DNA from 2 places in the Paenibacillus sp. JT31N17 genome. Region 2 is predicted to be linked to the other one. Evidence: predicted binding sites of a transcription regulator. Region 2 holds the regulator's gene; the other holds the start of a gene.
The links. The regulator NrdR, encoded in region 2, represses ribonucleotide reductase genes. The targets are predictions, from matches to a motif close to AACACNATATATNGTGTT.

Region 1: the regulator NrdR is predicted to act here: its motif matches at 8,474-8,491, upstream of nrdI (class Ib ribonucleoside-diphosphate reductase assembly flavoprotein NrdI).

The regions. Positions count from the first base shown of each region.
Region 1 is NZ_JBWDNP010000029.1:1,937-16,822, forward strand. It holds gene bshB2 (bacillithiol biosynthesis deacetylase BshB2) at 1-97, shown strand, start outside; gene AC0YOB_RS37660 (hypothetical protein) at 294-1,028, opposite strand; gene AC0YOB_RS37665 (cache domain-containing sensor histidine kinase) at 1,308-3,119, shown strand; gene AC0YOB_RS37670 (response regulator transcription factor) at 3,150-4,481, shown strand; gene AC0YOB_RS37675 (carbohydrate ABC transporter permease) at 4,580-5,506, shown strand; gene AC0YOB_RS37680 (carbohydrate ABC transporter permease) at 5,509-6,381, shown strand; gene AC0YOB_RS37685 (ABC transporter substrate-binding protein) at 6,696-8,177, shown strand; gene nrdI (class Ib ribonucleoside-diphosphate reductase assembly flavoprotein NrdI) at 8,573-8,932, shown strand; gene nrdE (class 1b ribonucleoside-diphosphate reductase subunit alpha) at 8,919-11,003, shown strand; gene nrdF (class 1b ribonucleoside-diphosphate reductase subunit beta) at 11,165-12,163, shown strand; gene AC0YOB_RS37705 (helix-turn-helix domain-containing protein) at 12,512-13,393, opposite strand; gene AC0YOB_RS37710 (glycoside hydrolase family 172 protein) at 13,535-14,617, shown strand; gene AC0YOB_RS37715 (aldo/keto reductase) at 14,677-14,886, opposite strand, start outside.
Region 2 is NZ_JBWDNP010000002.1:612,856-627,741, forward strand. It holds gene polA (DNA polymerase I) at 1-439, shown strand, start outside; gene mutM (DNA-formamidopyrimidine glycosylase) at 546-1,409, shown strand; gene ytaF (sporulation membrane protein YtaF) at 1,545-2,237, shown strand; gene coaE (dephospho-CoA kinase) at 2,261-2,857, shown strand; gene AC0YOB_RS10190 (lytic transglycosylase domain-containing protein) at 2,857-3,435, shown strand; gene AC0YOB_RS10195 (alpha/beta-type small acid-soluble spore protein) at 3,504-3,722, opposite strand; gene nrdR (transcriptional regulator NrdR) at 3,831-4,301, shown strand; tRNA gene AC0YOB_RS10205 (tRNA-Ala) at 4,350-4,422, shown strand; gene AC0YOB_RS10210 (hypothetical protein) at 5,058-5,198, shown strand; gene AC0YOB_RS10215 (hypothetical protein) at 5,448-5,726, opposite strand; gene AC0YOB_RS10220 (M48 family metalloprotease) at 5,810-6,181, opposite strand; gene AC0YOB_RS10225 (hypothetical protein) at 6,336-6,815, shown strand; partial or broken gene AC0YOB_RS10230 (IS110 family transposase) at 7,879-8,136, shown strand; gene AC0YOB_RS10235 (DUF6440 family protein) at 8,383-8,559, shown strand; gene AC0YOB_RS10240 (GntR family transcriptional regulator) at 8,579-8,953, shown strand; gene AC0YOB_RS10245 (ABC transporter ATP-binding protein) at 8,959-9,819, shown strand; gene AC0YOB_RS10250 (ABC-2 transporter permease) at 9,816-10,442, shown strand; gene AC0YOB_RS10255 (cysteine-rich KTR domain-containing protein) at 10,442-10,630, shown strand; gene AC0YOB_RS10260 (M13-type metalloendopeptidase) at 10,706-12,721, shown strand; gene AC0YOB_RS10265 (RHS repeat-associated core domain-containing protein) at 13,564-14,037, shown strand; gene AC0YOB_RS10270 (winged helix-turn-helix domain-containing protein) at 14,708-14,886, shown strand, end outside.

The sequences.
Region 1 (14,886 bases), on a different contig from region 2:
CCAAGCCGCTGAATTAGTGGGCAGCAAGAAACTGGGGGAAAAAGAAATTGCAGAGCGTTTTGGCATTGAACGCTTCTGGACCTATTCTTTTGAATGATAGTAATGCCTGTCCGCTTCAAAAGTGGACAGGCATTTGATGTGGATGAAATATAAGGGTGCATTAGAAGGCTGCCGGGAAGTCGGGCAGCCTTTTTGAACCTTATAGGATGATAAGGTTCATTGTTAAAGCTCCAGGTAAAGAAACATGCTTCAGGCTGCAAAGGGTACCAATCCGAAGCTGCTCCCAGTCAGGTTTATGCTTTCTGTATTTTAGCCGGATTGTTGATTTTATAGGATACGGGGTGTTTTGTGAGCTTCTTCGCAACTATTTTTCCTTCAAAGGTGATTGTTTCTCCGACCTTCAAATCGTTTTTTTTCAACGTAGCGCTATGGCTTGACCAAGCCATGCCGACTTCTTCCCCGGATTCGGCAAAGGATACAGCCTCATAGATGACAACCTCATCCTCGGTATCGGAGAAATGGTTCGGTACTGTAGTAAATTCCTGTACGGTCGCGATCATTTTGATCTTTTCTTCCGGGAGCTGAAGCTTAGGGGCTTTTTCTTTTTTGGTCTTCTCTTTTGGAGCTTTCCTGACCTCCGGCTCCGCCAGTATGTTTTCCACCGGCAGCGGGTCCGGAACAGGTCCAGCCTCATCCTGCGGGACTTCGAGCTCCGCAATCAAAGAATCCGGCGATTCCTCCACTGCGCCGGAAGGCTTCTGACCGTAGTTCGACGCCTGCATCTCCTTCAGGTACGAGGGATGGATGCAATGCTGCTGATCATTCTCAAATGCTATAACCGCGGTCATTTTATCGACATAGCCGATAATGCTGCAGGCCAGATTCATGCCATTGCTTTTATAGAAAAACACTTTTGATTTGGTGGCTTTCTCGGATAACAAGCCCCATTCTTTACACTTCTCAATTTGCTCGGCCTCGTCTTCGAAGGCGTTATACATATCGGGTCTGATGGTGAATGCATGTACCATTTATTCTCCGCCTTTCTTTTCATTCATAAACATTTTAGCATTTTTTGCGCGTTTGATGAAATTCAAACTTTCTGAATACTTGAAAGAAGGTTGGATTCTGTCAAGATTATTTTTGCAACAGGAGAAGAATCTCGCCTTTGCCGCACAAATAAAAGACGTCAGCCGCTTTGATCCGAAGACCCGTAAAGTCCATAGATCTGCTCCTTAATATGGATAAAAATAGCCATACTGCAGCTGGGCAATTCTGATATAGTAACAAGTAACAGGGTCTTAGGAGGTGTGCAGCTCATCCGGAACAGCATGACAAATCCACTCACGAAAATAAGTGTCAAACAGCAGCTGCTCCTGTTATTGCTGGTTATGGTCAGTCCCGTCCTGCTGCTGCACTGGTACGGAAATGTGCGGGCAGAGCAAATTTTGAAGCGTCACGTTACAAACGCTTACACGGAACTGAATAAGCAAAATTTTGCCCTCATTAACCGGGACATCGACTCGGTGAAAAATACGACCTATTCGATCATTCAAAACTCCATTACCCAAAAGTTTGCGCAAAAACAGAATGAGTCCAGTTATGACCGGCTCAATAAATATACCGAAATGGAAAAGCTGCTCGCCGGCTATTCAACGGGTGTGAACGGCGGGGAAGCGATCTATTACAACTTTTATGTGTATGACCCCAATAATGATTTCTCTTTCGCAGCGCAGCTGCCTCTGGCGCAAAGCGGTGTGTATTTCCTGTCCGCTTCAAACAAGCCCAACTGGTATGAAGAGGCCGTGCTGAACAAAGGAAGCGGCTCCCTGCAGGTCATCGACGCCTATGTGGGAATCAACAAGCAGAAGACGCTGGTTTATGTGAGGGCGGTCAACAGTATTTATCAGAGAAATGATCTGCTCGGCGTATTGGTGGTAACCAAGATGGATAAGAAGATCGGCGAATCGCTGAACTCGGTATCCCTGCCGGACGGGAAGATTTATTTTACCGATGACCGTAATCAGGTGCTGACCTCTACGGAAAAAGGCCTGATCAACGAGGAAGTCCTGCTGCCCCCCGAATATGCGAAATTAACGAATACGAGCGGAGTCACCAACTTCATCGATTCCGATCTGATCTATGTGGTCAACACGAATGAATCGCTTAAGCAGAAGCTGATTTATAAAATTCCGGTCCGCTCCCTGCTGCAGCAGCAAAGTGAGCTCAAGCATGTCATCTTGTATATAACGGTTGTTTACACCGTTTTTGTATTGATGGGCATGGTTTATTTTTGGCGTTCCTTCATGACACCGCTTCAGAAGCTGGCTGCTTTCGTCCGTTCCTACGAGCCGGGGAAGCTGGTGCCGATGACGCCCGGCAAGGGCAGAAACGATGAGGTGGGCGTGCTTATTTCCTCCATGTACGACATGGCGCGGCGCTTGAATACGTTCATCCATTACAAATACAAGATGGAGCTGAAGCAAAAGGAGACACAGCTGCAAATTCTCTATCAGCAGATCGATCCGCATCTGCTTTACAATACACTGGAGAGCATTTACTGGAAGATATCACTCGGGGGAAGCACCGAGTCGGCAGAGATGGTCAAGGAGCTCGCCAAGCTGATGAAAATCGGGCTCAGCCGCGGCAGGGAGCTTATCCGGCTGGAAGAGGAGCTGGAGCATGCGGCCGCCTATATTAAACTGCAGCAGCCGAGATATGAATATGAATTCCAGGTCATCTGGAACCTGGATGAGCGGATTCATGATGTGCTCATTCCCAAGATTACGCTTCAGCCATTAATTGAGAACGCCATTATTCACGGCATCAAGAATATGGGAGAAGACGGGGAAATAATGATTTCAACATTCGACCGGGGAAACACAGTCATGATCCGGATTGAGGATAATGGCTACAAGGAAGTGAACTATGAGGCGATTGACCGGCTGCTCAATGAGGAAGAGGCACAGCCGTCCTTGGGATACGGCATACGCAATATTCACCAGCGCATTCAGCTTCATTTTGGGAGACCTTATGGACTGCACTATCAGCGAAGGGAGATTGAGGGAACAGCGGTAACCATCGTGTTTCCCAAAACTTACGAAGAAGGACAGCGGATCTAAGCGGCAGTGCAACAAATAAGGGGGCAAATGATGTACAACATATTAATCGTCGATGATGAACCATTGATCTGCAAGGGATTGACCAGCCTGCTCGCCTCATCGGGCCTTAGCATCGACCACATCTATAATGCTTACAACGCATATGAGGCGCTTGACTATTTGCGGATGGAAGAAATTGATCTGCTGGTTACGGATATCCAGATGGGCGCGATGAACGGAATCGAGCTGATGCACGAGGCCAAGCTGATCAAGCCATGGGTGCAGACGATTATTGTATCCGCCCATGAAACGTTCCAATATGCCCAAATGGCCATTAAGCTGGGGGCAAAGGACTATCTGATCAAGCCGCTGAACAGCGAGCAGTTTCTGGACTCCGTCCGCAATGTGCTGCTGAAGATGAACAAGCCCGCTGCAGCTTCGGAAGCCGTCATGTCCGAGCTTCGCGAGCAGTTCCGCATGGAGGAGCCGGCACCGGAGAAAAATGGACTGCTGGGGCAGCTGCTGAGGGGAGCCGGCGACCAGCAGGCGATCCTTGATATGCTTGCGCAGCGTTACGGCATCTCCCTGTACGGGCCTCATTATTCAATCATTGTCGTTAACCTGAATCTGCCATCCGGGATTAGAAATCAGCAATTATATCCTAAAGACAGCGAGCTGCTTCAGTATGCCGCGCTTAACATCATCAATGAGCTGATGGGAGAGGAATGGAATCATGTGATCTTCTCTTCGGACGATCAGGAAGTTACGGTGATGATTCAATGGGACGGGAAGAAAGCAGAAGAAATTAATGTCGATAAAATCAATCAGCTCGATATGATCGGTCGAAGTCTGCATTTCAATCTTCACAAGTATTTGCGCCTTTCCTGTGTGGTCGGAATCAGTCAGATTCTCAAGGGAACGGAATTTTTGACTACGCTTAAGGAGCAGGCCCGCAGGGCGCTGCTGCGGCATGCGGATCATCCGGATCATTATGTGTTTTATTACGGGGATTTCGATTGGAGCCGGTATGCCGCGCAGGAACCGACAGCGGATGAGCTTAATGCCCAGAATAATGTCATCGTGGACCGGGCCAAGAGCTATATCGACCATAACTATGCACAGAAGGGGCTCACGCTGCATGAGGTGGCCCAGAGGAATCACGTCAGCCCCAATTATTTGAGCTATTTGTTCAAGAAGAAAACCGGATTCAATCTCTGGGAATATGTAATCAAGCTCCGGATGGAAGAAAGCCGCAGGCTGCTGACCACAACGGATTTGCGCCGCTATGAAATATCCGAGCAGGTGGGCTACGAATCGCCGGAGCATTTCAGCAAAATATTCAAGAAATATTTCGGCATGAGCCCAAGCGAGCTGAAGAAGTAAAATCGCCCATCATTCAGATAGAACTGCACATGTTCAGTCCTGCTCTCCTTCATTACAATTTAATTATCACGCATAGAGAAGGAATGAGGGAGACTAGGATGAGTCAAACAACGGTGCCCATACAGGCGGACGGCCCACAGGGTGTCCATAAATCCGGAATCTGCAAATTGCTGCGCAAAAATATGTGGGGCTATCTTTTTATTTTACCGGCGGCGCTTATATTCATCGCTTTTCTGTGGATGCCGATTATAAAAGGGTTCGTTTACAGCTTTCAGCATGTTGATTTTGTGAATGGCACGGAATTTATCGGACTTGCAAACTATAAGACCGTCTTTCAAAATCCTGATGTAGGGAAGGCCGTCAAAAATACGCTTTACTATATGCTCCTGGGACTTCTGATCGGCTATTGGATTCCGATCCTGTTTGCTATTGCGATATCGGAGCTGAAGAAGTTTCAGGGAGTTGCGCGCGTTGCGGCCTATCTGCCCAACGTTCTTCCTGTTGTTGTGCTCTATGGATTATGGCGCTGGTTCTATGATCCGGTTGGGCCGATCAATGCGACGCTTTCCCAAGCCGGGGCGGACCAGATCGCCTTCCTGACCGACACCCGATGGTCAATGATTTCCCTCGTTATTATGGAGTCGTGGCAGCAGTTCGGCTCAGCCATGCTGATCTATCTGGCGGCGGTGCTCAGCATTCCGCGCGACTGGTACGAAGCGGCGGAAATTGACGGCGCCGGGGTATGGAACCGGATTCGCTATATTACGCTGCCCTCCATCCGCAATCTGATCGTCCTGATGCTGATTCTGCAGCTGATCGCGACCTCGCAGGGGCTGCAATCCCAGCTTGCCATGCTGGACGGCGGTCCTAACAACGCAACGCTCACCTATGCGCTGCTTATTGTAAAGTATGCCACAACCAGGCTGGATTACGGGGTGGCTGCCGCATTGGGCGTGCTCATGTTCCTTGCTCTGGGCGGCCTTGCGGTCGTTCAATACCGATTTCAACGCAGGGAGGGCAACTAGCCATGAAGAGCTATGACCGCGGCATTCTATCCGTCTATGACTTGAAGAAAACATCGAACAAAATCTACTACGGTCTTATGATTCTCGTCATTCTCATAATGGTGTTCAGTATGCTGTACCCGATCGCCGTGACTTTCTTTAATGCGCTCAAGAGCAATGAAGAGGTCTATGCCTTTCCCCCGCATTTCCTGCCTGAGAAGTACAGCTGGGGCAATTTCCAGAAAGCCTGGGATTTTATAGATCTGCCGATATTCCTGCGGAATACAATGGCGATTTTCGCCGGAAATATGATTGTTACCGTGCTGGTTCTCGGCTTGGCGTCATTCAGCCTGTCGAGGCTGAACGTGCCCTATCAGCGCGGGATTACATTTTTCTTCCTGATTACCTTGTTCATTCCGCCGACGACTTATATCATCCCGAATTTTCTGAATCTGAAGGATTTGGGGCTGATTAATACCTTCTTCGCTTTCTGGCTGCCAGCGGGGGCCAATGCCTTCTATCTGCTGCTGCTCAAGAGCTTCTTCGACAGCATCTCGATGGAAATGTTCGAAGCGGCAAGGATAGACGGCGCATCGGAGGTCAAATGCTTCCTGCGGATCGCGCTGCCGCTGTCGGTTCCGATCTTCTCGACGCTGGCGATCTTCGTGTTCTCCAATGCCTGGAACGACTGGTTCTGGCCTTCGCTTGTCATGCACAGCGATCAGACGCGCCCGCTGGCAACGGCCATATACAAATATGTCATAAATGCGAAGAGACTGGATTTGAATATCAAATTCGCGATACTGGCGATGATTATGCTGCCGCCGATGGTTGTATTTCTCACTTTCCAGCGTTTTATAATGCGCGGCCTGCAGCTGGGCGGCATCAAGGGATAGGATGGCGAGAGCGTAAAGCTGCACACGATGAGCATAGGAATACACATCGTCAGTATGAAGCCGCCTCCATTAAGATTAAGAGGTAAGAAGAAACGGCTTCGCCGTTCTTTGGCGGGAAAGTCAGTTTCTTCCCTCAAGCCTTATAGAAAATTATAGGCGTGAAACTTATAAATTCTAGAAGGTCAAGGTGAAAGGCTGACGCCGTCCTTATGAAGGCGGGGCTCGTTTCATTCCGGTGAAATAGAAGCAGAGTATAGGCCACGGTTACTTTCTTCTATTTCAAATAAAATTTATGAGGAAGAAGGGGAGTTTCAATGCGCAAGTTAAGTCTTATCCTTGTATGTATGATGGTTTTCAGTGCGCTGCTGGCTGCCTGCGGCGGCTCGGACAACAGCAAGAACAACAACACGGCCGCCAATGCGCCGGCTAACACACCGGCCGAGGACCCGCCGGCAGCCGCCAATGACAACGGAGCCGCGGCCAATAATACGCCGCCGGCCGAAGAGGACATCTCGACGAAGAAAATCACGATCAGCGTCTATTACCCGCTCCCTGACCAGGTGGAGAACCGGAAGCTGGAAGACGACAAGATCAAGCGTTTCACCGAGAAATATCCGAATGTAACCGTTGAGAAAAGCGACTGGCATTACAGCACCGATGAGATCGGCATCAAAATGGCGGCCAACGAAGCGCCTACCTTCTTCAATACCTTTGCGACGGAAGCCAAATTCCTCGTTGAGCGCGGCTGGGCTGCTGATATTACGGAGCTGTGGAATAATTATGAATTCAAGGATCAAATCAATCCGATCCTGCAAAATCAATTCCTGATTGACGGCAAAGTGTACGGCGTTACTCAAAAAGGGTATGTGACCAGTACCGTTATTAACAAAAAGCTGCTGGATGATAAAGGCGTGGCCGTTCCTTCCTATGACTGGACATGGGACGATATGCTGAGCACGGCCAAGGCGGCCTCCGATACGAAGAAAGGCATCTCCGGCATCGCGCCGATGGGCAAAGGCAATGAGGCCGGCTGGAACTGGACGAATTTCCTGTTCGAGGCGGGCGGCGAGATCCAAACGATTGCAGACGGCAAAGTAACAGCGGCGTTTAACTCCGAAGCGGGCTTAAAAGCGCTGGAGTTCTATAACAAGCTCCGCTGGGAAGCCAATGCCATTCCGCAGGACTGGGCGCTGGGCTGGGGCGATGCTGTAGGGGCTTTTGCACAAGGCCGCACGGCAATGGTTATTGCAGGAGCAGAAGGACCGATTGAGCAGGCCTTGAACCAAGGCAACATGAAGCAGGAGGATGTGCTCACATATCCAATGCCGGCAGCAGAAGCAGGCGGCAAGCATTACGGGATTCTGGGCGGCGACTATCTGGTCATCAACCCGAATGCGACCAAAGACGAGCAGGAGATGGCGTTCCGCTATATTACCTTTGATTATTTCTCCGATGACTGGCTCAAATCGGTTGAAACCGACATTCAGGCGCGTAAAACAGAAGGCAAGTTCTTCATCCCGCCGCAAATGAACTATTTTGGCGCCGACTCGGACTATGGCAAGAAGGTGCAAGCGATTTTCGACAAATACGACAATGTGTACAAATATAATGAGGAGTCGAATAAATTGCTTGATGGTCTGCCGGAAGCGCAGTACAATACGCAGGAATATTACGGTACGATGACCAATGTCATTCAAGAGGTATTCTCCAAGAAGGGCACAGACTTGAAGGCGCAGCTCGATGCCGCCGCCAAGGATGCGCAGACCAAATATTTCGATAAAATCAAAGCGCAATAAACGCCATATACAGCCTCCAGATCCGCTTCTCATGTGGGTTTGGGGGTTTTTAACTGGGACAGAGCTGGAAAAAGGACTCATGAATGGCAAACCGCCGACACAATTTGAAGCTGCCGATTACGCAGGCCAGGCAGAGGTGGCAATACTCATCATGAAGAAGCTGCCCGCCATGAAATAATTTTATTTAGTAGAAGCGGAAAATCCCCTACAGCCCCCTGAACGTAACGGTTCAGGGGGTTTTTGTCTTATGAAAGCCTGGATGAATCAGTTGAATATTACCTGGAGACTCATTGACATACACAATATATTGATATATATTCAATCTTACCAACTATATATAGATGAAGTTGCTGAAAAGAAAAATTGGAAATTCCTCAGGTCAGGAGTTGGTGTATTTGTTGATTGCTTATGATTCACGCACGGGCAATGTCGGCAGATTCATAGACAAGTTAGCGATGAGGGCGGTACGAATCGAAGGAAGCTCAACGATACGGGAGCCGTTCGTGCTCGTAACCTATACAACAGGATTTGGTCAGGTACCGGACAGGGTACTGGAATTTTTGCAAAATAATTACAGTTATCTGAAGGGTGTTTCTGCGAGTGGCAACCGGAATTGGGGAGAAGGATTCGCCAAAAGCGCAGACCGGATCGCCCAGTTATTCGCTGTCCCGGTCATCAGCAAATTTGAGCTGTCAGGTACGTCAACGGATGTTGAATATTTTCGGAGAGCGGTGAGCATGTTTGCGGTACATTGAACTGAATAATCAATTGATGCAAAGAAACGAAGACGGCTTTTTCAAGCTGGAAAAGGATCATGAGGCTGTTGCGGAGTTTATGGAGGATGTTCACAGCAGGAGCGAGACGTTCTCCGGCACGAAGCAAAAAATCGATTATATGATCGCCAACGATTATTACGAGAATGTCTATGACCGCTACACCTTGGAAGAAATCGAGTCTGTCTATGAGACGGCGCAGCAGTACGGCTTCGAATTTCAATCCTATATGGCGGCGTCCAAATTCTATACGGATTATGCGCTCAAGACTAATGATCAATCCAAATATCTGGAGCATTACCCGGACCGGGTCAGTATTACGGCGCTCCATCTTGCGCAGGGAAATGCGGAAGTCGCCAGAATGCTCACCCGCTCCATGATGGAGCAGCGCCTTCAACCGGCTACGCCAACTTTCCTTAATGCGGGCAAAAGCCGCCGGGGCGAGCTGGTGTCCTGCTTCTTAATGGAGGTTGACGATTCTCTTAATTCGATCAACTATGGTCTTGGAACCTGCATGCAGCTGTCCAAAATCGGCGGCGGCGTTGCGGTCAACTTGTCCAAGCTTCGGGGACGCGGGGAGTCAATCAAAGGGGTTGAAGGCGCCGCCAAAGGGATTATGCCGATCCTGAAGCTGATGGAGGATGCATTCTCCTATGCGGATCAGATGGGTCAGCGCAAGGGCTCGGGAGCGGCTTATTATAATATTTTCGGCTGGGACGTGCTGGAGTTTCTGGATTGCAAGAAAATCAACGCCGATGAGAAGAACCGGATCAAGACCCTTTCCATTGGACTGATTGTACCGAACCGCTTCTACACGCTGGCTGAGCAGAACCAGCCTCTTCATGTGTTCGCGCCCCACACCGTCTATCAGGCCTATGGCCAGCATCTGGACGATATCGATCTGGATGAGATGTACGATCAGCTGCTTGCGGACGACCGTGTGAAGAAAAAAGTGGTCATGAGCGCGCGCGACATGCTTGTCAAAATTGCGACAATACAGCTGGAATCCGGCTATCCGTATATAATGAACAAATCCAATGCCAACAAGAATCATGCGTTGAAGGATATCGGCACTGTGAAAATGTCCAACCTGTGCACGGAGATTTTTCAGCTCCAGGAGGTATCGGAGATCGGCGACTACGGCCAGCCGGATCTGATCCGCCGCGATATCTGCTGCAATCTGGCTTCCCTTAATATCGTCAATGTGATGGAGCAGAAGAAAATCAAGGAATCCGTGTATGAAGGCATGACCGCCCTGACAGCAGTCAGCGATATGTCGCGTGTACCCAATGCGCCCGGCGTTGCCAAAGCCAATAACGAGCTTCATGCCGTCGGGCTCGGAGCGATGAATCTTCACGGCTATTTGGCCAAGAACCGGATCGCATACGACAGCGGCGAAGCGAAGGATTTTGCCCGGACCTTCTTTATGATGATGAACTATTATTCCATCGAGAAGAGCATGCAGATCGCTCGAGACACGGGGACGGTCTTCCAGGACTTTGAACGCTCGGAGTATGCCAAAGGCACTTATTTCGCCAAATATGAAGATACCGATTACAGTCCGGTGACGGACAAGGTGAAAGGGCTGTTCGAGGGAGTTGCGATTCCAACGCCCGCGGATTGGAGCAGCCTCAAGCAGCTGGTGAAGCAGCACGGTTTATATCATGCCTACCGGCTGGCCATCGCGCCTACGCAGAGCATTTCCTACATCCAGAACGCCACTTCAAGCGTTATGCCGATCGTGGAGCAAATTGAAACGCGCACCTATGCGAATTCGACGACCTATTACCCGATGCCTTACATGGCGGCGGACAATTACTTTTACTATAAATCAGCCTATCAAATGGATCAGTTCAAGGTGATGGACCTTATTGCCGAAATCAGCGAGCATGTGGATCAAGGCATTTCAACCATTCTTCATGTCAACAGCGATGTGAGCACAAGAGAACTCGCCAGGTATTATTTGTACGCGGCCAAGAAGGGCTTGAAGTCGCTGTATTACACCCGGACGAACCATCTTTCCGTGGAGGAATGCATTAGCTGTGCGGTTTAAACGGGGAAAATCAGCTTGAACAACTGCTTCCTCGACAAGCGGCAAGCGGCAAACTCACTTGCAGCACCTACGAATATCAGAGGAGGCTTTCCTCATGCACGCCAGTTTTTTTGCCTCACTTCCGGTACCGCCTGAAATCATCATGGAAGGGAAATGAAGTTATGAATGTAAAATTAGCGGAGCCGGTCAAGAAGCCGGCGGTGACCTTTAAGGCTGTGAACTGGAACCGGCCTGATGACGATTATACAAGCACGTTCTGGAACCAGAACATCATGCAGTTCTGGACGGATGAAGAGATTCCGCTTTCCGATGACAAAATGTCCTGGATGAGATTAAGCAGCCCGGAACGGGATTTATATATGAAGGTGCTTGGCGGTTTGACTTTGCTGGATACGATTCAGGGCGGAGTCGGCATGCCGAAGCTGCTGGAGCATATCGACGGCCTGCAGCGCAAGGCGGTGCTTGGCTTCATGGGGATGATGGAGCAGATTCACGCCAAATCGTACAGCAGTATTTTTACAACGCTGGCGACTACCGAGGAAATAGACAAGCTGTTCAAATGGGTAGAGCAAAATCCGCTGCTGCAGTCCAAAGCGGAGTGGATCTCGGAATGCTACCAGAACATCGATTCGGCGAAAAGCTTGTATCTGGCGATGGCAGCCTCCGTGCTGCTGGAAAGTTATCTGTTCTACAGCGGCTTTTTCTACCCCTTATACCTTGCCGGACAAGGGAAAATGACCAGCAGCGGCGAGGTTATCGACCTCATCCTGCGCGATGAGAGCATTCACGGCCTCTATGTCGGGGTGCTGGCGCAGGAGGTGTTCCGCGAGCTGGATGCGGCTGAGCAGTCCGAAGTCACGGCAGAGCTCTATGATCTCCTAAACCGTCTGCACGCCAATGAGGAAGCCTATACCGACGAGCTGTACAGCGTGCTTGGCCTGCAGGAGGAAGTGAAGCGATTCGTGCGGTACAATGCGAATAAGGCGCTGATGAATTTGGCGCTGGAGCCGGTTTTTCCTGAAGAAGAGGTGAATCCGATCGTGTTCAACGGGATCAGCACCCGGACGAAGCAGCATGATTTCTTCTCGAAAAAAGGCAACGGCTATGTACGGACAGTCCATGTAGAGACATTAAAGGATGAGGATTTTCTGTTCGATTAACGGCCGCTATCCGGTTGTTCACAACAGAATGGCTATTGTTCTCATAAAAACCGCTGAACGTTTGGTAACCAAGCGCTCAGCGGTTTTTTTATACCTTATAGAATTTATAAGTTTCACTCCTGTAAATTTCTACAAGGTCTAAGGGAAGAAACTTGCTGTGCCACCAAAAGGACGGCGACAGCCGTTTCTTCTTGATTCATGAGATTAAAGGGTGAAGCGAGTGGGAGAAGGCTGGAGAAACGGCATCAGCGGCCAAAGAGACGTTTCTGTATGGCAGCCATGGCAGCCTATCTTATTTACCGGATTTCTAACTGGCATCAGTAAGGTTCAGGCTCTGACTGCTGTCCTTTATTTTCTGCCCTCCGCAAGAATGGCCCGGTAGGCGCTGGGGCTTACGCCTTCCTTGTTTTTGAAGGCTCTGCTGAAGCCGTGAATACTCGGGTAGCCAAGCGAATCCGCAATCTGCTGCATCGTCATCCTGGTGTGGCGCAGCAGGTTCTTGGCCCGGTCCAGACGCATCTGCTGATGGTATTGCATCGGTGTGATCTGGAAAGCCTGCTTGAACAACCCGATCAAATAATGCTTGTTCATATGAAACTGTTCGGAGAGCTCCATCAGCGTCAGCTCACGGCCGGCGTGAAGGTTCAGGTAATGCTGGATCTCCAGCAGGAGCGGGAGATGGCCGGGCTCTCGCAGCTTTTCCTCGAGCTGCGTCTCGCGAAGCAGGCACGCGAGCAGCTCAAGCATAAGCCCCTTCAGGCGGAATTGGTGGAATGGCATCTTCATTTCAAACTCCCGGATGACCGCGAACAGCAGCTCTTCGAACTTCAGCAAATCCGGCATACGGATGCGGCTTGGCAGCTTCCAGTCCGGTCCGGAGAGCAGATCCGGGCGGAACCAGCTATTCTCCGTACGGCTCATATGCCGCAGGGGCTTGAAGGACACCCATACATCGGGGCTGTCGGCGGTTTCGGATAAATCAAAATGGACATGGGGCTGCCTCGCCGCCTGCCCTCCCATGACCCGAATGGAGTGGGGCTGCTTCGGCTTGAAGAGAAACACGTCTCCGGCTTCCCCGGCGTATACGTTATCTTCGACTGTTATCTCCAGGCGTCCTTCTTTGAGAAGCAGCAGCTCATAATCCCAGATTACCCGTTCCTCGATGAAAGCACCGGAATCTAACCAGGAATCCATAGCTACCCGTATGTAAGGCGATAATTGCTCCAGCACGGAAAACCCTCATTTTCATTAAAGTATGAATGTTCTGAATGATTGATAAAAAGAACTAACCAATTGCTAAATCCAGCTGCGTAATGCCCGGCTTATAATGTCCTTGAACGCTATTATTCAAACGCACAGGAGGCTTATATAATGACAACAGCATTCAATGGAATCGGCATGGGGCTTGGCAATTTGTCACGTTTGTCAAACGCGGTTACCCGATCGGTCAGTCCGGAGAACTTTACCGGCGGGAAAGGCAAGGGAGCCATGGCCACGGAAGGCACCGGGGCGGCCTGCGCCCGCGATTTGGGACAAGGCTGGAAGATATCCCCCTCTGTCATGGTGCCGGCGAATTCCTCGTTCACAATGGCCGACATTCAGGGGCCGGGCGTGATTCAGAATTTCTGGCTCACCTGTCCGGTAGAATCATGGCGGCATTTGATCCTGAACATTTATTGGGATGACGAAGCGGAGCCCTCGGTGCGCGTTCCGGTCGGCGATTTTTTCTGCAACGGCTGGTGCGAGCGCAGTCTTGTGAATTCGCTTCCAATTGCCGTTAACCCGGCAAACGGCTTCAACAGCTATTGGGAAATGCCGTTCCGCGGCAAAGCCCGGTTCGTCATGGAGAATCTGGAAGACAAGGACACGGTGCTGTATTACCAAATTAATTATACGCTAACCGACGTACCGGCCGATATGGCTTATTTTCATGCCCAGTGGCGCCGCAGCAATCCCCTTGCCTACAAGGATGTACATACGATAGTCGATGGCATCAAGGGCAAAGGGCACTTTGTCGGAACCTATCTGGCGTGGCAGGTGAACAGCAACAACTGGTGGGGCGAAGGCGAAGTGAAATTTTACATGGACGGGGACCGCGAGTTCCCGACAATCTGCTCGACAGGGCTGGAGGATTATTTTGGCGGAGCCTGGAACTGGGATATGGAGGGCAAGTATGTACCTTACAGCACGCCTTATCTGGGCATGCACCAGGCGATCAAGCCGGACGGCCTGTACAAGGCCAACCAGCGCTTCGGAATGTACCGCTGGCATATCATGGACCCTATCCGCTTCGAGGATGACCTTCATGTGACGGTGCAGGCGCTGGGGTGGCGGTCGAAGGGCAGATACCTGCCCTTGCAGGACGATATCTCCTCCGTTGCATTTTGGTATCAGACAGAGCCGCATGCCGCGTACCCGCAGCTGCCGGACAAGGATGGCCTGGAGGTCATTTAACCGAATTTCATATAAAAAAGAAGCGCTCCCGTCATTCTTGGCGGGGGCGCTTCCGATATTTAGGGCATTTTCTTGCCGCGAGTGCTTTCATAAAGCGTATACCATTCCTCGCGGGTCAGGCGAAGTGTGGCGGCATCCCTGCAAGCCAGGATGCGCTTGGGATTCACGGTGCCGATTACAGGCTGAATGGCAGCGGGATGCGTCATCAGCCAAGCGAGAACAATCGCTTCCGGCGTCGTGTTCTTTTCTTCTGCCAGCCGACTGACAAG
Region 2 (14,886 bases):
TGCGGCCCGGTTTATTGAACAGTATTTTGAAGCCTTCCCCGGTGTGCGGGGCTATATGGACAATATTGTGGTACAAGCCCGTCAGGACGGGTATGTGACAACGCTTCTGGAGCGCCGCAGATACTTGCCGGATATCAAAGCCTCCAACTTCAACCTGCGCTCCTTCGCGGAGAGAACGGCGATGAATACGCCGATTCAAGGCACGGCAGCTGATATTATCAAGCTTGCTATGGTGCGGATGGACGAGAAGCTGCAAGAGCGCAAGCTTCGCAGCCGCATGCTGCTGCAGGTGCATGATGAGCTGGTGTTCGAGGTGCCGGAGGATGAGCTCGAGCTGATGAAGACGCTCGTGCCGGAAGTTATGGAAAGCGCACTGGAGCTGGATGTGCCTCTCAAGGCGGACGTCAATTACGGAGTGAATTGGTACGAAGCAAAATAAGGCGGTTTGGGTCAAGAATCGGTTATACTATAATACCAACCGGGGGCTTCGGGCATAGATTTCTGTTGTGCTGCTTATGCCTGCGGTTGTGTCGGAGGTGAAGGAAATGCCGGAATTGCCGGAGGTGGAAACCGTTCGGCGGACACTGAACCAGCTTGTGGCGGGAAAGCGGATAGAGCGGGTGACCGTTTCGCTGCCGCGGATTATACAGCGGCCCAAAGCGCCGGATGAATTTGCAGCCCTGCTTGTTGGCCGGACGATCCAGTCGGTCGAACGTAGGGGGAAATTTCTGAGGATTATACTTGATGGTCTGGTGCTTGTTTCCCATCTGCGTATGGAAGGGCGCTATGGTGTCTATGATCGTAAGGAGCCATCCGAGCTGCATACGCATGTGGTCTTTCATTTTAGCGATGATACGGAGCTGCGTTATAAGGATGTCCGCCAGTTCGGGACGATGCATCTGTTTGATTGGGGCGAGGAGCTCACGCTGCCGCCGCTTAACAAACTCGGCATGGAGCCGCTTGATGATGCTTTTACCCTGCAGGCTTTCAAGAAGAAGCTGGCTAAACGGACGACCAAAATCAAGCCGCTGCTGCTGAACCAGGAATATGTCGTGGGGCTTGGCAATATATATGTAGATGAGGCGCTGTTCACGGCGGGTATTCATCCAGAGCGGACAGCGGATTCCATTAAACCGGCCGAATGGGCGCGCTTGCATCAAGCGATCATCGCCACCTTAAGGAGGGCGGTCGAAACAGGCGGCTCCTCCATCAAGTCTTATGTGAATGGACAAGGCGAGATGGGAATGTTTCAGCATGAGCTGCTCGTATACGGCCGGAAGAATGAACCCTGCAGCCGCTGCGGACAGTTTATCGAGAAGCTTGTGGTAGGGGGCAGAGGCACCCATATCTGTACGAGCTGCCAGCCTGTACCCAGGCTGTCCAAAGCTGGCAGGCTCTCGCGCAAATAAGACACGACTGGGGAGAAACCGCATATGATGTACCGTTCATGTTAATGGGCGAATGCACAGCTTACCAGCTTCCAAGCCGATTGATTGGCGGTTAGGGCAAGCTTGAAGCAGTCGCCGTTATGGGAGGGACATCGGTTGCTGGCACATGTCGTTTCATTATTGCTGCTTGCTTTTGCCGTCAGTCTGGACGGCTTCGGCGTTGGTGTAACGTACGGATTACGACGGATTCGGATACCGGTCGTATCCATTGTCATCATTTCTCTCTGTTCGGGTTTTGTTGTCTGGCTGTCCATGCAGATCGGCTCCATGCTGACAGGCCATCTGTCGCCGCTGACGGCCAAGTGGATCGGCGCAAGTTTGTTGATGGTTATCGGCTGCTGGGCTCTGTTTCAATTATGGCGAAGACGCAAGGAAGCCAAGGAAAGCGTTCCGGAAGAGCCTGAACCATCCGGTTCAGCAGCGGAAATGAATGGACTTACGCCGGCTGTGCCTGTGCTGCTGCTGGAATGGAAGCGCCTGGGGATCGTGATTCAAATTTTGCGGACGCCGCAAATTGCGGATGTGGACCGCTCCGGTATTATTTCGGCGTCAGAGGCTGTGCTGCTTGGCTTCGCCCTCTCGATCGACAGCTTCGGAGCGGGACTTGGCGCAGCCATGGTCGGCTTGTCGCCGTTGTTGACGGCATTTATCATTTCAACCACCAGCGGACTGTTCCTGCTGGCCGGGATGCGGCTGGGGTTTCGTTTTGCAGCTTGGCGGGGAATGCGCGCACTATCGGTATTACCGGGGATTATGCTGATTATGATGGGGATTTTGCGGTTGTTATAAAAGGGGTATTATGAGGTGAAGGAATGATAGTTGGATTAACAGGCGGTATCGCTTGCGGCAAAAGCACGGTATCCGCCATGCTGTCCGCACGGGGAGCGAAAATTGTCGATGCCGACCAGGTTGCCCGGGAAGTTGTGCTTCCCGGAGAGCCTGCGCTGGCGCAAATTACGGCTGTATTCGGGCAGGCCGTATTGAATGCGGATGGAACGATGAACAGGGGAGAGCTTGGGAAGATCGTCTTCGGCAATCGGGAGAAGCTGGACATGCTTGAGGGTATTCTGCATCCGGCGATCCGGGCGACCATGTGGTCGCGAATGAATGCCTTTGAGCTGGAGAACCCAGGCGGACTGATTGTGGCGGATATTCCGCTTTTGTATGAGACGGGACAAGCGTCCCTGTACAAGGGAGTCATTGTCGTATATATACCGCGCCACCTGCAGATGGAGAGGCTGATGGCACGCAACTCCATGACGGCAGAGCAAGCGGAGCAGCGCATTGGGCTGCAGATGGATATTGAAGAGAAGAGAAAGCTTGCGGATTTCGTAATAGACAATAGCGGTTCACTTGAAAACACAGAGGCGCAAATTGAACAATTTTGGCGTGAGCAAGGACTTTCGTGATGGTGAGGAAGATATTTAAAAAACGTGTACTGCTGCTTCTGATTATTGCGGTGCTGGTAATGCTGTATCTGAAATCCGACTGGATGAACCGCTGGATGTATCCGATCCATTACCAATCCGACATTAAGATCAGTTCGGTCAACTATGGGCTGGACCCGCATCTGGTGGCCGCTATCATAAGGGTGGAGACGAATTTCAGCAATAATAAGGTATCGAAGAAAGGTGCCATCGGTATGATGCAGCTGATGCCGGATACGGCCGACTGGATTGTGCAAAAGGGGAAATTCTCCAATGTTACCCAAGCTGCCATTGCCAGCCGCGCTGACATCAGCATTGAAATTGGCTCCTGGTATCTGAACTCGCTTCTGCAGCAGTTCAAGGGCAACACGTATGCCGTTGTTGCGGCTTACAATGCGGGACCGGGGACAGTAAACCGATGGATGTCGGAGGGAACATGGGATGGCAAGCTGGAGACGGTGGACAAGCTTCCATATGGGGAAACCCGCCACTATGTACAGCGCGTCATTTATTATTATAATAAATACAAGAAGCTTTATCCTGAATTTGCGACAAAATAATAAGGAAGCCTTGGCAGGTCCGCCACTGAGGGCGGCTGCCAAAGCTTCCATTATAAATCCTGTGAACCTTATTTAAACTGACCTGCGATGGATTGCTCGGCGATTTGTACCAGTTTACGAGTGATGTAACCCCCAAGGGAGCCAGCGTCACGCGTAGCCATGTTACCATAGTAACCGTCTTGTGGGATCGTAATACCCAGCTCTTGCGCGACTTCATATTTCATTTGGTCGAGCGCTGCATTGGCTTGTGGTACAACCAGTTGGTTGCTGCTGCGGTTTGAACTCATTGTCTTTCACCTCCTTGCGGTTGGTACAAGTATTATGTGCGATTGCACGAGTTTCATTACAGGAAACGTATGGAAATTCTTTTTCAAAGATGGGGGTCAACAAATCCGATGAAATGTCCGTATTGCGATTACGCGGGAACCAAAGTATTGGATTCCAGACCTGCGAACGACAACAAGTCGATCCGCCGCCGCCGCGAATGCGAGAAATGCACCCGAAGATTCACAACGTTCGAGATGATTGAAGAAACCCCGCTGATTGTCGTCAAAAAAGACGGCAGCCGCGAAGAGTTCAACCGCGACAAGATTTTGCGCGGTCTTATCCGTGCTTGCGAGAAGCGTCCTGTGCCGGTTGAGAAGCTTGAAGTGATTGTATCCGAGGCCGAGAAAGAGCTGCGTACAACGGCCCAGGCCGAAGTCCAAAGCCGCGAAATCGGCGAGCTGGTGATGATGCAGCTGTATCCGGTGGACGAGGTAGCTTATGTGCGTTTCGCCTCGGTATACCGGCAGTTCAAAGATATCGACATGTTCATGAAGGAGCTAAACAGTTTGCTCTCCAATGGCAGCAAGAAAAACGATTGACAGGTACAACTTTCCTGTGCTATGATCTTACTTGTCGCCATGATTCACGGGGCCTTAGCTCAGCTGGGAGAGCGCATCGCTGGCAGCGATGAGGTCAGGGGTTCGATCCCCCTAGGCTCCATACACCCTATCTTGATGAAACCCTTGCGTAGCAAGGGTTTTTTAGTTTTCCATGAAATGATTCATAAATCTTTTGGTCAAGTTGAAATTGTTTTGGGGACGATAATGGGGACGGAATAAACAAACAAAACAAAAACAACAGCAAATACAAAAAAACAAATTACAGGACTTAGCTAAGTTGTCGATATCGCCAAAAGCGTTATTGGAAAAACATAAAAATCCGTAAGTTTTTCAGTAAAAAGGTTATGACCAAAAGTACTCAGGTAAGCGTCAAACATAGCATACTTCAAGGTGATCAGGATCTGTGAGAAGATAACGGCAACGTTACGAAATTGGAGGTTGCGTTATGACGATCAAAGAACAGCGTCGGCAAGAGTGGGCCGCTCACGTCGCAGATTATGAAGCGAGCGGACGATGAAAACTTGGTGTAATGCCCAAGGACGCACCCTGAACCCTCGTCCCGCCCCCGAGGCCCCAAAGCAGCAGCTCTTTTTGTTCCGCTCTCCATCGTGAATCGGCTTCGACCGCATCCGATTCCACCCTCATCCTTCATGTTGAAGCCGTGCACATGAAAATCCAAGGTAGCTTGGACCCAAAGCTGCTTCGCGAAGTCATCGCTGCCCTGGCGGCGTCAAAATGAGCCTCTCAGGTATACAATCGATTTATTTGGCTGCCGGTGCGACAGATTTGCGTAAGTCCATCGACGGTCTGGCCGACTGGCGCAGCATAAGCGCGCTTCGGAGCCTCGAGCGAGAAGACGCATCCGGCCCAATGTAACCTCCCATCTGTCTCCATAATATCTAGTTATTTCGCAATCACGATGACCATTACTGACCCAGACGAACTTGAAAAATATGCGAAAGAATTTCTTACCCAACAGCTTTTCCGAAGTGACTACCAGGCGATCCGTTGCTGCCGATAATGGCGGGCAAAAAAGACCTGACAACCGGCGAATCACACCGGCCATACAGGTCTCTTGCTTCAGGTATTGGGAACTCCCTCTTCATTCCGACCGCTCAATACTTTTTAGGTTTCTTCCGGGCTTTTCATAGGAGTCAAGCTTTGCAAAGCCGCCTGATCCTCCGCCAGATCGGCCCTTGCTTCGTCCACTGCCTTCTGGTTGTGGCTGAAGCCGGCCTGCTCGATCGAGTTCTCTGCACGTTCTACAGTCGTTTCGGCTTGCTGAATCAGCTGCTCGCTCGGATGGCTTTGCGCTTTCGTCACCGCATTGTGAGCCGTATTGACGGAATTTTGCGCCTGGGAAATCGGGTTTTGCGATTGCAGGCTGGAATCGTATTTCGCCATGGTCGTGTACCTCCTCATACCTTCGTAGCCTTCCTGCTTACTATGAGACAAAAGGACGCGTTTTATGCCGGACACGAATCCATTTACATGGTTATAGACGTTGGCGGTTCTACCGCTTCAAACCGGCTGGTCTCATATCCGAACAGCTGCGGATGCGCATGAAACTGCCATATTTCCGTAATCCGCTTCGGAAGCGGAGGATGCGTCGACAGGAGCTCGTACCATGCGATGAAAAATCCGCGCTCCCGGTAGCTTTCCTCCAAATAATCGGGGATGTTGATCCGTTTAAACAGCTGCTTGCCGACCGCGAGCACCGTCAAGGCGTGAATGGCCGCATTCGCATTGCCTGTGTAAGCCGTTGCGATACGGTCGCACGTGTACTCGCACGCTCTGGAATAAGCGTTGCCCAGATACGGGATCCACATCGCCGGGAAAATCAGTATCTGCTTCAACACATGTTTGCGCTGCAGGTGCGCCAGCTCATGGGCTATAACGAGGTCAATTCCTCGTCGTTTCCCAGCTCGAGCAGCTCGAAGATGTCGGAATACAGCACGACAAGAAGCTTCGCCCGAAGAACCTCGTCGCAAAAGCGTTCAAGATCCCGCCGGATTGAACGATGAACACATCCGGAGCCTTTTGGAGACCCATATCGCTGCTGAGCTCAACGTGTATCCGTCCAAGGCTTCGCCGGTCGAGTTTTCTTCCGGAGGGAGCTCCTCGGACAATACAGGCTTAAAAACGGTGAGCGTGAGTCGACCCGCCGTATTGACCGGAATGACATCGGCTTGGCTCGGCCTGCTCGGTACGGCTTATCAATTCCACGAGAAATGGATCAGCAGCATCGCGAGCTCCAACGGCCCCCTCGAATCGGAAGTAACCTATCCAATGAAGCTGGACAAAGGCGACAGCCTCATAACGAACTATTGGTTCGTTTTTCCCGACATCAGTCCGCTGGCGGCGGACGTATTCAAATTACTCCTGACGCAAACGTTTAACGAGGAAGGCGGCAGCCGGTCGAGCTATCCGATCTTTGCAAATTATTTGCCCTACTTCACGGAATCGCAAATGAAGCATTTTGCCCGAGCGTAGAGGGAGGATCGCGAATGAAAAACTCTGCTTATTCCCTCATCGCCGTGGGCGTGGCCACTCAATCTGTTGAAGGTCGCGAAGTCGGATGCAGTCTGGGTCGTGCTATTCGTTTGAGGGGCTATCATGCATATACGGGTTCTCTTCCTTGTCCGGAGCATGAACGACAAACTTGGAGCGGTTTGCCGGCGGCAGCAGCTCCATGGCTAACGGGTACGTTAGCTCATTAGAGACACCGGTAATCGCAGATAGGGGGAGAAGAAATTAGCTACCAACAATTCGAATTTCTAGTCGAACGCTTTAAGAAAAAGGAATTCGGTATCGATGAACTTCAAAGTAGATTGAATACGGCACTAATGTCCGATAAGTCTATACCCGATTTTTCAACCAGGCTTTTCGACTTGGATAATGAATTAGAACTTATATTATACACTCAGTTAGAGTCGGAACATTTTCGATTGGCGACGAAAGCACTGGATGATTTTCTTATATTTCTAAAGAAGAACTATTGAGCTAACGGGTACGATAGTTCAACGCATCTTGGAGCAGCTTGCCGGTGGCAGTTGCTCCTTTGCCGTTACGCTAACGGGTACCGATAGTTGAAATTAAAAAGATTCGCCGCAGCTGCTCAGGCAGATCCTTTTTCATCTTCACAAAATAGGGTATTTGATACATATGTACAGCTGGGTTTGAACAGCTACATACACAGCAATAGCCCACACCTTGATTTCAGGGTGGTGGAGTCACGACGGTTACCGGCAAAATCGCGTATTCGCTGCCGGACGAGGCCCGCAAGGAAGCCGCTCAGAAGCCGCGGCCGTAAAAGGCGGCGAATCATGCAAGTCTGACCGGCTTTGGCGCGTGCGGCAGCTCGGCAGCTTGTCGTTTCGGCGCGGCGACCGGGTCGTGGATTGGGGTAATTCTGTATTTAATTTATTGAACAGGGATTACGCTAAACATTCCTGTAGGGCCTAAGATTTGGCCTTTGTCAAAAAAGGAGCGCCTCTGTATGATGGGTTTGTTGAAAGGTTTAATAACCCAACACCATCAAGGAGGCGCTCTTACTATGAAGTTTAAGCAATCAGCCGGACAAAATCAACGCATTGAAAGAATATCTACATCTCACCTTGTTGTGGGTATAGATATCGCGAAGGAAACTCATGTAGCACAAGCAACTAATTTTCGCGGCATCATACTGAGTAAACGACATCTATCATTCTCAAATACAATGGAAGGATTCGAAAAATTAGAACGATGGATCGATGGATTACAACAGAAACACCGTTTAAAAAGGCTCATCATTGGTATGGAGCCGACAGGGCACGATACTCTTCCACACCGGCTTTTACAGGTATTTCCACCTGTTCAAGCAGGAAACCGGATTAACCTTGATTATCTACACTTATGAAAAAAAATTAAATGTCTCTGTCTAAAGATTTTATAAGAAAGTTGACAATTGTAATTGAGTGTACTATATTGTACTTATTGTATAAGTACAATATAGTACAGGTTGTAGGGATGAATTTTTACCGGAAGACAGTGTTTAAAACGAAAAGTAAGGAGGAGGATTATGAAAAAAGAAACAAGATTTGGAGTAGAGCATATTCAAGCTGAAAGTGCAGTAATGACACAAGTCATTACCGACAAAGAAACTGGAGTGCAATATCTCTTAGCTATATTCCCTAATGTAGGATCAGGGCTTACAGTTTTACTTGATACAGACGGAAAACCTTTACTAAAAAAATAATCTTAAACGGAGTGCTTACATGGAGATTATTATTAGCAGCAATACAAGTAAGCCTATCTACGAACAGATAACATCACAGATCAAAGCTATGATAATGAGTGGTGAACTACAGACAGGTGACCCCATTCCATCTATGCGTTCTATGGCAAAATCTATTCATGTCAGTGTGATTACTGTTCAAAAAGCTTATGAGGATTTGCAGCGGGACGGTTTTATAGAGACTACCGTAGGACGGGGAAGTTTTGTATCGGCACAAAACAAAAAATTCTATCAAGAAGAAATCCAGCGCCGGGCTGAGGGACTTTTACAGGAAGCCGCAGATATTGGGCGCACAAATGGTATTCCTGTTGAAAAACTCATCGAGTTATTAAAGCTGTTCTATGTGGAGGAGTAATGGTGATGAACAATGCTTTAACTGTAAATGGACTGACAAAGGCGTATCACGACTTTGTTTTGGACAATGTATCATTTCATGTGCCGCGCGGGTCGATTGTGGGGTTGATTGGTGAAAACGGTGCAGGAAAAAGCACCACAATCAATTCGATTCTTGGATTGAAAAATAAAGATTCCGGCACGGTTACGATTTTCGGCAAGCAGGACCAGGAAATTGATAATGCTGTCCGCAATCAAATTGGTGTTGTTTTTGACGGCAGTAGTTTTCCTGAAGGATTGTCACCTAAAAAGCTAAACAAGGTTTTCCAAAATATTTTTACAGCCTGGGATGAAAAAGGATATTATTCTTTACTAAGTAAATTATCCTTGCCTGCGGACAAAAAGATCAAACAATTTTCCAAAGGAATGAAGATGAAGCTATCTATTGCTGTAGCACTTTCTCACGGTTCCAAGCTTCTGATTTTGGATGAAGCGACCAGCGGACTTGATCCTGTCGTCCGAGATGATATTTTAGATATATTTCTGGAATTTGTACAGGACGAAAGCAACTCCATCCTAGTATCTTCACACATCACAAGTGATTTGGAAAAAGTCGCTGATTATATCGTGTTCATTCATAACGGCAAGGTTATTTTCAACAAACCAAAGGATGAATTGCGATATAAGTACGGGATCATTAAATGTGGTGCGGCACAGTTTGATGCCCTTGACGAACAAGATATAGTCGCTTACCGGAAGCAGGATTATGCCTGGGAAGTATTGGTTGCCGATAAAGATTTGGTGCAAAAAAAATACCCGAATGCAGTGATTGACCGTGCCACAATTGATGATATTATGCTGCTGTATATAAAGGGGGAGCGAAAATGAAGGGGCTAATTCTTAAAGATTTCTATGCAATCCGCGATGGGTTGCTCATCCCCCTGTTAATAATGGTCGTTATTGGAATAGCTCTGTCAGTTTTAAGCTCTCCATGGATTTTGATTGTAATTGCCGGGACTTCGTTTGGCATGATGGCGGTAATGAGCATTCAGAGCGACAAAACGGCGCAGTGGGATAAGTTTTGCGCAACGCTTCCAGTGTCAAGAGTTCAAATCGCTTCAAGCAAATACTGTATGTATATGTTACTTAGCCTGTTGGGAATTGTGGTAGCCTCTATTATTTGTGTTGCTGCTTCAATTATAACATCTGGTTTTGAGTTATCCGCGGTTTATATGAATGTATTCTTTGCACTTATTCTCGCGTTTCTCCCAGCCAGTGTGAATATTCCCTCTTCTTTTTTGCTTGATGGAGATAAAAGCATTGCCGGAATCATCCTTTCTTATGTAGTTACAGCCGCTGCCTTTGAGGGATTAAGGAAATTGCTGGGCTATTATATGAACATAGAAGAAAATTTGCTATTGGTATACGGTATAGTGGCCGCGTTTAGTGTTGTAGCCTATTTGCTCTCATGGATCATATGTCCCAGATGGCTAAGCCGTAAAGAACTATGATGCAAAAATATGAATGGATATTGTGCCCGGTATGCGGTCAAAAAACAAGGATGAAAATGCGGGAAGATACGGAACTGAAAAATTTCCCGTTATTTTGTCCCAAGTGCAAACAGGAAACCTTAATCAATATAGTACAAATGAAAATGTCCGTTATCTCAGAGCCAGACGCTAAGATGCAGAGCCGATAACCGCGGGTACAATCGCAGTTATCGGCTTTCTTTGTATTCATTCATGCAAGAACATTTAATGGAGGAATTAACAAAATGAAAAACAAATCCCGGAATAAGAAACTGACCCTCGTTACTGCCTGTATCATGCTCATATGCCTGCTTGTAATTGCCGTTGTATTTAGGGATTCCCTCTTTTCCAAACCGGAAAGTCCAGCTTCAGTCCGGCCGCAGGATGACCTGTACGCAGCAGTCAATGGTGAATGGTTAGCCTCGACCGAAATTCCCCCTGAAAAAATTTCTGTAGGCGGGCTTGAAGATATTGGCGGCGATGTAGAAGCCTGGCTCATGGCGGATTTTGCCGAAATGTCACCGGACACTGCCACTTCAAGTGGTTTGCCGGAATTTTTGGAATTTTACGATCTAGCCGCAGACTATACCAAGCGAAATGTGGAAGGTGCGGCGCCGCTGCAGCCATACCTGGAACCCATTGATGCGTTGCAAAACCTTTCAGATTTTAACACGGCACTGCCGGATATCATAATCAGCGGCATGTCTCTGCCGCAGATAGCCTCGCCATTGGTGGTCTATGTGCAGCCGGACATGAAGGATGCGCAGCATAACGCACTGTATATGGATATGCCGAAGTTAATCCTGCCTGATGCGGGCTTTTATGATATGCCGGAGGGAGAGAAGCTGCTGGCAAACTATCGGGAAAACTTGCAAAAGCTCTTGGAGATGAGCGGAAGTACACCAGAGGAAGCCGTTCAAATAGCGGAGCAGACGATTGCGTTTGACCGCTTGCTTAAACCGTATTTTAAAACCGCAATGGAAAACAAGGACGTTTCCGCAGGATATAATCCAATGCCGCTTGATGAACTTACCGCAAGCAGCGAAACCATAGACTTCACGGCGCTGGTGTCTACATTGGTGCCAGAGTCTCCCGCATATGTGGTGCTTAGCAATCCGCGTTTTTTCAGCGCATTGGATGAAATTATCAATGAGGACAATTTCCCGTTACTCAAGGGATGGCTCTACGGGCAAACGGTTTTCGCTGCCGCACCGGCTCTTTCAGAGGAGATGATGGTCACCGCCGATGCCTTTACTAAGCTTTTGACGGGTAAAACAGCGATGGACGATCCCCAGACACTGGCTTATCGCTTGGCTTCTGTCCCCTACGACCAGTTAATTGGCGAATACTATGGCCGAACTTACTTCGGCGAAGAAGCTAAGCGCGATCTGACTAAGTTGGCGGATAATATCCGCTCGGTGTATACCCGGCGTCTGAAAGCGAATGATTGGCTGAGTGAGGAGACTATCGAGACTGCGATTAAGAAGCTGGAGTCCATGAAAATACACATCGGCTATCCCGAGATGCTCAGCCCGGTGTATTCGCAATTGCATGTCAAAGACGGTACGTTGCTTGATAATTATGTCAGTTTAATGCGACTACTTACAGATGACAATCTACGCAGATGCGGACAGAAGGTAAACCCTGACGAATGGATCCTTCCTGCACACTCTGCTAACGCCGCGTATCATCTACTGAGTAATTCAATCAATTTACCCGCGGCAATCTTGCAAGAACCATTCTATAGCCTGAAGTATTCTCCCAGCCGCAATTATGGCGGCATCGGTGCAATCATCGCCCATGAGATCACCCATGCCTTCGATTCTAACGGAGCAAAGTTTGACCAGTACGGCAGTCTGCGTGACTGGTGGACTGAAGCAGACTACAAGGCCTTTCAGGAGCATACCCAAGCTATGGTAGTGCTGTTTGACGGTCTGCCGTATGCCGGAAGTAAGGTGAATGGGGAGCTGACTGTAACAGAGAATGTCTCCGACGCCGGCGGCCTTTCCAGCGCATTAGAGGTCGTTCTGGCGCTGCCTGATGCCGATATAAAGGCTTTTTTTGAAAGTTGGGCCACCATTTGGCGACTTAAAGTGACCCCCGAATTTGAGCAATTGTTGCTTGCAAGAGACACCCATGCTCCTTACAAGTTGCGCGCTAACTTACAAATTCAGAACCTTGATGCGTTTTATGAGGTCTTCGATGTACATGAGGGGGATGGGATGTACCTTGAGCCTGAAAAACGTGTGACGGTGTGGTAAAGCAGTTTTGACATCTCGGTCATCATGGCGGGTATCGTTTGTTGCAGAATTTCATCCAAGCTTCTCTACTGTTCAATGCAGAGGAGCAGAAGGCGCTTCTTCATTCTGCTGTTTTTACACAAGGGGCGGGTATCCTTTTACTGGAGCCTTGAACAATGCAAATTTAAAGAAATACTCGTATTCAAATCAAGAACAACTCAGCACCCTTAATCGTCATTTAACTGGATTCGAAATAATAAGTGGTAATAGTTCACTCGTTAGCGTGTACGTCAAGTCTTTTTTGGCCTTGGCATCCATGATGGTGTGGCTTGCTTAAGTTTGAAGACACGCCCTAATGAATGTACGGAGGAAATTTGAAGAAAATTGGATAGATCAGGTGTGGAACAGTGGTTTCGCTTTGTCTATAATTGCTGTTTTGGATCTATTTAAAATTCAAGTTGTGGAATTTCCAATTTCCAACTCCAAAAGGACTAATAAGTCGTTAAACTCCCATGAAAATTAAATCTCTGTTACTGTGAAAAGACAATAGTACAGAAGACGCCGCGCATTCCTTTTTTAAAAAGGGCGCTCCACCCGAAATGAAGAAGATAGGATTTTGAATAACTAGGAGACTTCCGTTATGGCCACAGAATAACCTAAGTTTTCTAGTCGCCGAACTGCGTACTTTACAATAGATTGTTGCTTCTGTTTGTCAAAATAATCTTCTCCGAGGTCCACGTACATTTCTTCACGTGTTAATAGATAGTTCTGCCTATACCTATAACGCCTGGAATCGACTAACAAATGTTGCCAAAGATACCGGCGAGAATGTAAGTTATAAGTATAACGGAGATGGTCTGTTGGTGGAGCGGACAGAAAATAATACCACGATTCGATATTATTACGATGGGGATCAGGTGGTTGCCGAAGGGAAGGTGACGAATGGTGTCGTCTCCGCCAAGGCCCAGTATATCCGTGGTCAAGGACTGGTCGCGGGAATCGGCAGTAGTGGGAAGTACTACTACATGCAAAATGGGCATGGAGACGTAATTGAATTACGAGACAGCACAGGGAACACCAGCCTGAACCGGTATACGTATGACATATGGGGAAATCCACTGACCACCGTGGAAACAGTCGCGAATCCGTTCCGCTATTCGGGAGAAATGTGGGATCAGACAGCGGGTCTGCAGTATTTACGGGCGCGGTGGTATGATCCGAGTATGGGATGGTTTATTTCGGAGGATACGTATGCGGGACAGATTGATACTTATCGTAGGCTCCCCCGGAGGAGAAGCGACCCTCCCGGCAAATACTGGCCGATGCGATCGGGATAGAAACGGAGAGTTTCGATCTATTCGTGGTGTGTAGAACAGTTTTCGAAGTAGTTTCAATTTTATAATTCGCTTTAAGTTCTCTCGCTACGATCATCTCGCCCCCGCCTCCAAATGACGAATACGGAGACGCTGCATGTCCGGAAATCGCCGTAGGGGGTTTACATGTCAATTTTCATCATAATAGATCATATCCCATCTCTATCGCTGGCAGCGATGAGGTCAGAGGTTCGATCCCCCTAGGCTCCATACAAAGAGACGTCACCACATGATGTGGTGGCGTTTTTTTGTATGGTTTGCCCAGGGGAGATGAACCCCTAATAGTTCGCCCGTGCGGACGGAATGAAGTGAGCAGGCTTCGGGGAAAAGCTTCTAGTGGAGGAGCACGGCGTCTGAATCTACCGCTAAAAGTCCCCGAAGCATAAGCTTCGTCAGCCTGCAATCAGGATTCATACATCCCTTGAGCGGGATGCAGAGGCATGCTGCATCCCATAAAGCTCCATTAATAAATAATTCAAAACCACGTCCTTTGGATGTGGTTTTCTCTTTTTGACACAGGATTTGCAGCTCTTAGCCATGCCTTAAAAAGCACAAAAAGGAAATACACTTGAACAGTCGAACATATTACGATGACGTATCAAAGCGCCGCCATTGACGGCAAGGAACGGTGGTTATGATGACGATACCCATTCTGTCCACTAAACTATATATCCCTCCGCCCCGATTCAGGCTTGTTCAACGCCCCCGCCTGGTCGGGCGTCTGAGTGAGGGGATGCAGCGCAAGCTGACTCTCATCTCGGCTTCCGCCGGCTGTGGTAAAACTACACTTGTCAGCGAATGGCTCGCCGGTTG